DNA from 4 places in the Kocuria sp. ChxB genome. Region 1 is predicted to be linked to each of the others. Evidence: riboswitches for the same ligand, from Rfam matches in the RefSeq annotation. Region 1 holds a riboswitch; each other region holds the start of a gene.
The links. Region 1 has a riboswitch for thiamine pyrophosphate ahead of thiC (phosphomethylpyrimidine synthase ThiC). Riboswitches for the same ligand answer to the same signal wherever they lie in the genome.
Positions count from the first base shown of each region.

Region 2: linked by a shared signal. The riboswitch ahead of P8S73_RS05530 (ECF transporter S component) and the one ahead of thiC (phosphomethylpyrimidine synthase ThiC) in region 1 are both predicted to bind thiamine pyrophosphate.
Region 3: linked by a shared signal. The riboswitch ahead of P8S73_RS01940 (bifunctional hydroxymethylpyrimidine kinase/phosphomethylpyrimidine kinase) and the one ahead of thiC (phosphomethylpyrimidine synthase ThiC) in region 1 are both predicted to bind thiamine pyrophosphate.
Region 4: linked by a shared signal. The riboswitch ahead of P8S73_RS06535 (3-oxoacyl-ACP reductase) and the one ahead of thiC (phosphomethylpyrimidine synthase ThiC) in region 1 are both predicted to bind thiamine pyrophosphate.

Region 1 is NZ_CP121123.1:875,235-877,426, reverse strand. Features, by position in the region: gene P8S73_RS03785 (hypothetical protein) at 1-741, opposite strand, end outside; TPP riboswitch at 941-1,052, shown strand; gene thiC (phosphomethylpyrimidine synthase ThiC) at 1,148-2,192, shown strand, end outside.
Region 2 is NZ_CP121123.1:1,259,365-1,261,556, forward strand. Features, by position in the region: gene P8S73_RS05525 (ABC transporter ATP-binding protein) at 1-568, opposite strand, end outside; gene P8S73_RS05530 (ECF transporter S component) at 565-1,188, opposite strand; TPP riboswitch at 1,245-1,351, opposite strand; gene P8S73_RS05535 (DUF4235 domain-containing protein) at 1,516-1,788, opposite strand; gene mnhG (monovalent cation/H(+) antiporter subunit G) at 1,918-2,192, opposite strand, start outside.
Region 3 is NZ_CP121123.1:449,976-452,167, forward strand. Features, by position in the region: gene P8S73_RS01940 (bifunctional hydroxymethylpyrimidine kinase/phosphomethylpyrimidine kinase) at 1-792, opposite strand, end outside; TPP riboswitch at 780-873, opposite strand; gene P8S73_RS01945 (Rne/Rng family ribonuclease) at 965-2,192, opposite strand, start outside.
Region 4 is NZ_CP121123.1:1,481,362-1,483,553, reverse strand. Features, by position in the region: gene P8S73_RS06540 (LLM class flavin-dependent oxidoreductase) at 1-364, opposite strand, end outside; gene P8S73_RS06535 (3-oxoacyl-ACP reductase) at 366-1,130, opposite strand; TPP riboswitch at 1,176-1,309, opposite strand; gene P8S73_RS06530 (hypothetical protein) at 1,834-2,055, opposite strand.

The DNA of each region.
Region 1 (2,192 bases):
CAGGTTGTCGTGGACGAGAAGCGTGCGACCGCTCGCAGCCAGGGCCCGGATCAGGCGCTCGTCGTCGGCGCGGTCACCCAGGGTGCGCGGTGAGTCGTACTCGAACCACAGGACGTCGCAGCGGGAGTCGATGGCGTCCCAGTGGTGCACCAACACGTGGATGTCGAAGCCGTCGATGTCGCTCTTCCACACCACCAGGTCCTCGGGGGCGGGCATGGCCAGCAGCGATGCGGGGGAGACCCAGTCCTCGACGGCGTGCCCGCCGGCGCCCTCCTCCGGCTGGAACCCGCCCGTGGAGCCGGCGCGGCTGAAGGACACCCGCGTGCCCACCGGTCCCACGAACCCCTCCACCACGGTGGCGCGCTCGGCGTGCGCAGCCAGGTTGCGGGCCAGGTAGCCGAGGAACATTGGATCACCTTCGACGCTGATCACCGAGCTCCGTGGGTCCGAAGCGAGGACGGCGGCCGCGGTGTCTCCCACGTTCGCCCCCACGTCGATGACCGCGACGTGCCGGTTCCCGGCCGCGAGCCGGGCGAGCAGGTCGATGGCGTACGCGTCGTACGTGGGATCCCGGCGCTGGTAGTAGGGGAGATTGTGCTCCGGTGGCAGCACGATCTCCACGCCACCGATGGTGTGACGCTGCTCCTGACGGCGCCAGGTCCGCCAGTGCACCCGCACCGGGTTGGTGGCGTGCCCGATCATGCGCCCGATGAAGCGCTTCTTGCGGACGGTCAGGGCCATGGGGGACAAGCCTTTGGTCAGGGGGATGCTGAGGCACGGGCAGGACGGCGCGATCAGGACCGCACGACCCGCCTCGCGCGCCACGATACTGCCACGGGCGTGGCGGCGCCGTGGACGGGCCGCGATCACGGCGGCAAGAGGCCAGCCAAGGGAATGCTGCGGGGTCGCCCTCTCACCGCCGGATGTGTGCTAGACATGTGACCGTCCACACGGGAGCCCCAGACGCGGGGGCTGAGATCGGGCCAGTGCTGCCCGGGACCGTCGAACCTGAACCGGCTCGTACCGGCGTAGGAAGTGAGGAACGGCCTTGCCTTCGCACACCCCCAGCACATCTGCCCCCGAGACCTCTGCGACGTCCGAGACCTCCACGGAGAACGGCCTACAGGACGCCCCCGGGGACAAGACCATCCAGCAGACCGAGCAGCACGAGTCCCACCGCCTGGCGTGGCTGGAGGACACGGAGCACGGCATCCAGGTGCCCGTCACGGAGATCCACCAGCTGGACGCCCCGGACGGCACACCCAACCACCCGCTGCAGGTGTACCGCACGATGGGCCCGGGCAGCGTCCCGGAGGAGGGGCTGGAGCCCTGGCGGGCGCCGTGGATCGAGGAGCGGGACGACACCGAGGTCTACGAGGCCCGCGGCCTCAAGCTCGAGGACGACGGCCGCAGCGCCGTGCGCCGCGGTGTACCGTCCCAGCAGTGGCGGGGGAGGAAGCCGGAGCCCCGGCGGGCCCGGCCCGGCAGGTGCGTGACCCAGATGCACTACGCGCGCCGCGGCGTCGTGACCCCGGAGATGCGTTTCGTGGCGCTGCGGGAGCAGTGCGACGTGGAACTGGTGCGCCAGGAGGTGGCCGCCGGGCGCGCGGTGATCCCGCTGAACGTGAACCACCCGGAGTCCGAGCCCATGGTCATCGGGCGGAAGTTCCTGGTGAAGGTGAACGCGAACATCGGCAACTCGGCGGTGACCAGCTCCATCAGCGAGGAGGTGGCCAAGCTGGAGTGGGCCGCCAAGTGGGGCGCGGACACGCTCATGGACCTCTCCACGGGCAACGACATCCACACCACGCGCGAGTGGATCCTGCGCAACTCCCCGATACCCATCGGCACCGTGCCCATCTACCAGGCGCTCGAGAAGGTGGACGGGGACGCCAACGCGCTCACGTGGGAGATCTACCGGGACACCGTGATCGAGCAGTGCGAGCAGGGCGTGGACTACATGACGGTCCACGCGGGCGTGCTGCTGCGCTACGTGCCGCTGACCGCCGAGCGCGTCACCGGGATCGTCTCGCGCGGCGGGTCGATCATGGCCGGCTGGTGCCTGGCGCACCACCGGGAGAACTTCCTCTACACGCACTTCGACGAGCTGTGCGAGATCTTCGCGCAGTACGACGTCGCGTTCTCCCTGGGCGACGGCCTGCGCCCCGGCTCCATCGCGGACGCCAACGACG
Region 2 (2,192 bases), 380 kb from region 1:
CCCGGCACAGCTGCTCCGCGCCCTCCTGGTCCACGCTCGCGGTGGGCTCGTCCAGCAGCAGCAGCCGAGGCCGCATGGCCATGACGCCCGCGAGCGCGAGACGCTGCTTCTGCCCGCCGGACAGGGCCGTGGTGGAGTGCGCGAGGGGCAGCGTCAGCCCCACCCGCGCGAGCGCCTCGTCCACGCGGGGCCAGATCTGCTCGAGGGGCACCGAGATGTTCTCCAGCCCGAACGCGACGTCGTCCCCCACGCGGGAAAGGATCACCTGGGTCTCGGGGTCCTGGTGCATGAAGCCCACGGCCCCGCGCGCCTCCCGTGGGTCCACGCCGTCCACGCTCAGCCCGCCGGAGCGGGACTGCCCGTCCGGATCCTGTTCCACCCCCGCGAGGGCCTGCAGCAGCGTGGACTTCCCGGCGCCGGACGGCCCCAGCAGCAACACGCGCTCCCCGGGTTCGACCACGGCGGTGACGTCACGCAGGCTCGGATCCTGACGGCCGGGGTAGTGCCACCCGAACCGCTCCAGCCGCACGGCCGCGCCGGTGGGCGCAGACCCCGCCGGTTCCGTCATCGACGGCGCGTGGCGCCGGAGGCCAGGGCCCCCAGCACCCCGGTGGCCTGCAGTGCACGCACCACGAGCCACATCAGGGCACCGGCGATCACCGCACCCGAGAGGGTGGTGAGGGCGGCGTAGACGACCTTCTGGTCCAGCGCCCACTCGTAGTTGTACATGATGTCCTCGCTCACCCCGAGGAAGAGTCCCGAGAGCGCACCGGCCGCGGTGGCCACGGCCAGGCCGAAGCGGCGGTAGCGCGTCAGGAGGAACACGAGCTCCACTCCGAGACCCTGGACGAGACCGGAGATCACCACGGTCCACCCGAAGTGGGTTCCCAGGAAGCCCTCCAGCACCGCCGCGAGCAGCTCGCAGAACAGGGCCGCGCCGGGCTTGCGGATGATGAGCGCGCCCAGGGTGCCCGCCACGAGCCAGCCGCCCGAGATCAGCCCCGCCGAGGGCGGATACGCCACCGCGGCCGTGGACACCACGGGGTACAGCAGGTTGGACCACATCCAGAAGATCACCGCGCACGCCGCGGCGAGGACCGCCGCCACCACGATGTCCACGACCCGCCAGGACTGCGTGCGGGCGGTACCCCGTGCGGTTCCGGTGGGGGTGCTGCTGAGCTGTGTCATGAGAACTCCTCCTGAAGGTTCCAGGAGGGGAAGAGCCCCCGCGCACCGCGGACGGGCTCTTGAGATGCTCGACTCCCTAGCGCCGGTATGAACCGGATCAGGTTCGAGGGTCTGCGCTCGCGCGCACTCTCAGCGCCGCGGTGGCGCTCCCCTGTCGTTGAGCCACCAGTCTAGACCACCACGGCGGTCGGCCGGGGTGCTCGAGGCGCCCCGGCCGACCGCCGTGGTGCGAGGTGCGCGCCGCACCCCGGTCCCGCGCACTCCCGCCGCGAGGACGCGTCCAGTGACGCGTGGTCCTCACCGGCGGGCGAGCCGCGGGAGCAGGACTCAGACCTCGGTCTGCGAGGACTTCGTGGAGTCGTTGTCGTCGGACTGCATCTTGGACACCTGGCGGGCGATACCCACCTTGATGACCGTGCCCACCACACCGGTGATCATGGCCCAGATGATGATGTCGCGCCAGGCCTCGTCCTCGTCCGGGTTCTTGGCGGGGGGCTCGTTGCCCGTGACCTGCTTCCACGCCACGGTCAGAGCCTTGTTGGCCACGGCCACGCCGCCCAGAGAGGCCACCGTGCCGAAAATGTCCATCGCCTTGTTCATGGGATTCTCCTCGGTTTTCGAAAGTGCCGCCGGCGCGTGGTGGCCGGCGGCGTCGTGCTCCCACCCCAGCATACGAACCCGTGAGCCGGGGTGGCGCCACCTGCCCGGGTGGCACCACCGCGTGTGTCGTCAGTCGGGACGGTCCTCGCCGGCGCGGGCCACCACGTCACGCAGCTCGTCCGTCACGAGGTTCTCCTCGTGCAGGTGCTTGGAACGGTAGGCCGCACGGCCCACCATGTGCGCGGAGACCGGGACCGTGAGCAGCTGGAAGATCCACGCGAGGACCAGCAGGGGGACCATCCGGGGCTCCCCGCTGGCGAGCGCGAGGGCGGTGAGCAGCAGGAGCAGCCCGAAGACCTGGGGCTTGGTGCCCGCGTGCATGCGGGAGAGCAGATCGGGGAAGC
Region 3 (2,192 bases), 430 kb from region 1:
GTTGCCGTGGCCCACGTGCAGGGAGTCCGCAGCGCGCAGCGCACCACGCAGCCAGCGGCGGGCGGTGTCGATCCCCTGTGCCCAGTCCCCCGTGCGCGCCACGACCGTGGCCACCGCAGACGACAGTGAGCACCCGGTCCCGTGGGTGTTGCGCGTGGCCACCCTCGTCCCCGAGTACTGGGCCACGGGCTCGGCCCGGCCCGGGACCACGAGGGCGTCCGGGGTGGACTCCCCGCTCAGGTGCCCGCCCTTGACCAGCACGCGCGTGCCGAAGGTCTCCGCCACGGCCCGGCCCTGCTCGAGCGCATCGTCCCACGTGGTGGCCACGGGCCGCTCCGCGAGCACGGCGAGTTCGGGCAGGTTGGGGGTGATCAGGTCCGCGTGGTGCAGGATGCCGCGCAGCGCGTCCTCGGCGTCGGATGCGAGCAGACGCCCCCCGGCGGTGGCCACCATGACGGGGTCGATCACGACCACGGGCGCACGGTGGGCCGCGAGCCACGCCCCCACCGTCTCGATGACGTCCACCGAGCCGAGCATCCCGACCTTCACGGCATCCAGCTCCACGTCCTGCGCCACGGCGTCCAACTGCGCCTGCAGCACGGACACGGGTGGGGTGTGGACCGCCACCACGCCCCGCGTGTTCTGCGCGACCACCGCAGTGACCACGCTCAGCCCGAAGCCGCCCATGGCGGCGATGGACTTCAGGTCCGCGGCGTGCCCGGCACCACCCGTGGGGTCCGTGCCGGCGATCGAGAGGACGCGGGGGGCGGGGACAGAAGGCGTGGGGTTCACGACATTCCCTTCGCTAGTACGAGCTAGATCAGGTTCTACGGGTGTGTTCTCAGCCGCCGTGCGGCACCCCGTGCACGTGGTCCCGATCATGCCACAGGAGCGCCCGGACGAGTCCGAGCGCTCCTGTGGTGGGTGGTCCCCCGCGGCCCTCCCGGGAGGGCCGCGCGGGGCGTCAGTCCCCCTTGGGGGTCATCGTGATGTCCCGGGCGCTCACGCCCACACCCACGATGGTGGGCTGGCCGTCCGAGGAGGCCGAGCCCACGGGCGCGGCCGCGGCGGTGAACCGCGTGGCCGAGCGCTCGGCGGCGTCGTACTCACGGGTCTCCACGCTTCCGGCACCCGGTGCGGCCGTGGGAGCCACGGCGCGGCGGGAGCCGCGGCGGCGCCTGGCGGGAGCGGCATCAGCGGCGGACGCGGAGGGCTGTGCCGCGGTGGCGCGCCGGGACGGGGTCTGCTGCCCGGAGCCGCCCTCGGACGGCGACTGCTTCGGGGCGTCCCGCTCCGGCGCGGAGCTCTCGGACTGCTCGGACCGGTCCTGCTCGGCGTCGGACGACGCCGCGCCGTTGCCGCGACCCCGGCCGCGCTGGCCCGTAGAACGTCCCCCGCGGCCCTTCAAGCCCTCGCCGCCCCGCCGTCCGGAGCCGCGACCGGACCCGGTGCGGTCCTGCGACGCGTCCTCACCGGAGTCCTCGGCCGAGAAGGCCGCGGAGAGCGAGTCCAGGGTGAGCGCCTCCTGCTCCGCGCGCTCGTCCTTCTGCCCCTGGGGGAGCTCGATGACCTCACCGTGGATCGTCAGGCTGGACCCGGCGTCACCCGCGGCGTGCTCGCCGCGGGGTTCGGAGGCACCGTTCCCACCGTTCTCGGTGGCGGTGTCCTCGCCCTGGTTCCCACGACCGCGGCTGCGCTTGCCGCGACGCTTCTTCCGACGCCGCCCGCTCTCGGAGTCCGCCGAACCGTGCTCGGACGCCTGCTCCGGACCCTGGTTCCCGTGCCCTGCGTGCTGGCCGGTCGAGTCCTTGTGCTCGGCTCCGCCGCGGGACCCGCCCTGGGCGTCGTCGTCCTCGTGGGAGGAGGCGGCCGCGATGTTTGCGAACGCCGTGCGGGCGGCCTCGTCCCGGGCCTGCTGCTGGTCGTCCGCGCCACCCCGGTTGTTCGACCGGGGTTTGTCCTGCGGCTGGTTCTGCTTCTGCCGCGAGCGCTTGCGCTCGTTGCGGTTGCCGCCGCGGTGGTCCGGCGCGGTGGCCGTGGAGCGACCCTTGAGGGGGTGGTCGTGGACCACGACGCCGCGGCCCGCGCACTCCTCGCACGGCTCCGAGAAGACCTCGAGCAGGCCGGTGCCCATGCGCTTGCGCGTCATCTGCACGAGACCCAGGGAGGTCACCTCCGCCACCTGGTGCTTG
Region 4 (2,192 bases), 610 kb from region 1:
CGTTCCAGCCCGCCCGGCCGCCCGAGATGTGGTCCAGGGACGCGAGCATCCGGGCCGCGTGGAACGGCGTGAAGAACGTGGAGGACACTATGCACACCAGGCCGATGCGCTCGGTGGCGCGCGCCATCGCGGACAGGGCGGTCAGCGGTTCCAGGGACCAGTGGGGTCCGCCGGACACGTCGCCCACGCTGTGGCCGTCCGCGAAGAACACGGCGTCGAACAGGCCGCGCTCGGCGGTCTGCGCGAGCTCCTCGTAGTAGCTGATGTTCGTGAGGCGGTGCACCGAGGAGTTGGGCGCGCGCCACGCGGCCTGGTGGTGGCCGGCGCCGTAGAGGAACGCGTTGAGGTGGAGGCGGCGGGCCATGTCAGTCCATCACCAGCCCGCCGTCGACCACCAGGTTCTGGCCGGTGACCCCGCGGGACCAGTCCGAGGCGAAGAACAGGGCGGTGTCCGCGAACTCCTCCGGGGTGGTCACACGGCCCAGGGGAGTGCCGGCGGCAATGAAGTCGAAGACCTCGTCCGGGGTGGCGGCGCTCGCGTCCGTGGTGCGCAGCAGGCCGCCGGAGATCATGTTCACGGTGATGCCCTGCGGGCCGAGGTCCTTGGCGGCGGTGCGGGTGAGGGAGAGCAGGGCGGCCTTCGCGGCGGTGTAGTCGTGGTAGGGGACCACGGGGTTCTGGAAGAGGTTGGTGCCGATGTTGATGATGCGCCCCTCGCCCGCCTCCGCCATGCCCGGGGTGACCGCCTGCATCACGTTGAGGGCGCCCACCACGGCGCCCTGGAACTGCTGGGTGAGGTTCTCGGCGGTCAGATTCTCCAGGGTGGGGCGGGCGTCCCCGTTGAAGCTGAAGTCCACCAGGGCGTTGTTCACCGCCACCGTGACCGGCGCGCCGAAGTGCTCCCTGGCCTGGGTGACCATGTCCTGCACCTGCTGGGCGTCGGTCACGTCCGCCTGAATCGCGAGTGCCCTGTCCTCCCCGAGTTCGCTGACCAGCGCACGGGCCCGCTCCTCGCTGGAGTGGTAGTTCACGACGACGCGCGCACCCTCGCGCGCGAACGCCCGGCTGAGGTGCTCCCCGAGCCCGCGGGCTCCGCCGGTGACCAGGACGATGGTGTTCTCGATCCACATGCTCACTCCTGTGGCTCACGGCGAAGAAAGCGGTGCGCCACCTGCGCGGTGCGACCGTGACATCCCTTCGCCAGTACTAACTGGACAGGTTCGACGGGTGTCATCTCAGCCGCTGCGGTGCCCCGTCCGTCCGCCCGGTGGGGCTGGGAGGGAGGGTGGCGGCACCCCGTGTCACTGGTGGTCAGTGTAGCCAGGGAAGTCTGACGAGGATCAAGTGGGTGGATTGACCGGGAAGGACGAAGTCGCAGGGAACCCTGGTAAGAAAGTGGCGGGACCAAATTACCGACAGTGCGCTCGGCGCTCGGCGGTGGGGCACAGCAGCCAGAACGGAGACGGGTGAATGTCACACCGAACAGCCGCTTCACGGGCAAGCAACGTCGGATGGGTGCTGTGGCTCGCAGCGATGCTCGCCTGGATCGGAGGGCTCGTGGCGGAGCGACTCGTGCACTCCGGATCTCTGTCCTGCGAACTGGGCGACGGAAGCTCGATCTACGGTGAGCCGGGGTGGAGCTGGGTGCCACTGGGCCACACGTGCACCTGGGAGAACGTGGGCGGCGTGATAGTCGTGGACGAGCCGTCCATGATGACTCTCGTACCGCTGCTGGTCCTGTTCCTGTGGGGAATCAGCCTGATGTTGGCTCGTGTTTCCAAGCCACAGCCGCGCCGCAATCCTTAATAGCCGGTCCTGCCGGTGGCGGCTCGGTCAGGTCAGGCCGTTGCTCGCGGGGCGGCGCGCCGCTCGACGGCGCTCCGCCTCGACTTCTGCACGCCGTGCTTGCACCGCCTTGGTGAAGAAGATGACGGCAAAAAGCAGTTCTAGGGTCATGAGCAGCCACGATTCCCGCGCTCCAATGACGGTGATCACGAAGAGGGCCACCATCGCGGACCCCTGGATCAGCAAGCCCACCGATTTCCGTTTCAGCATGCCCCCACCGTAGGCAGGGTGGCCTCTCATGTCAGGCGCGCAGTTTTGCCAACGATTCACCTCACATCTGGAACGCGGGTAGTGCGCGGTAGTCGGAAATCTGGTTGATAGCTTGGGGCCATGAATACAACTATGTG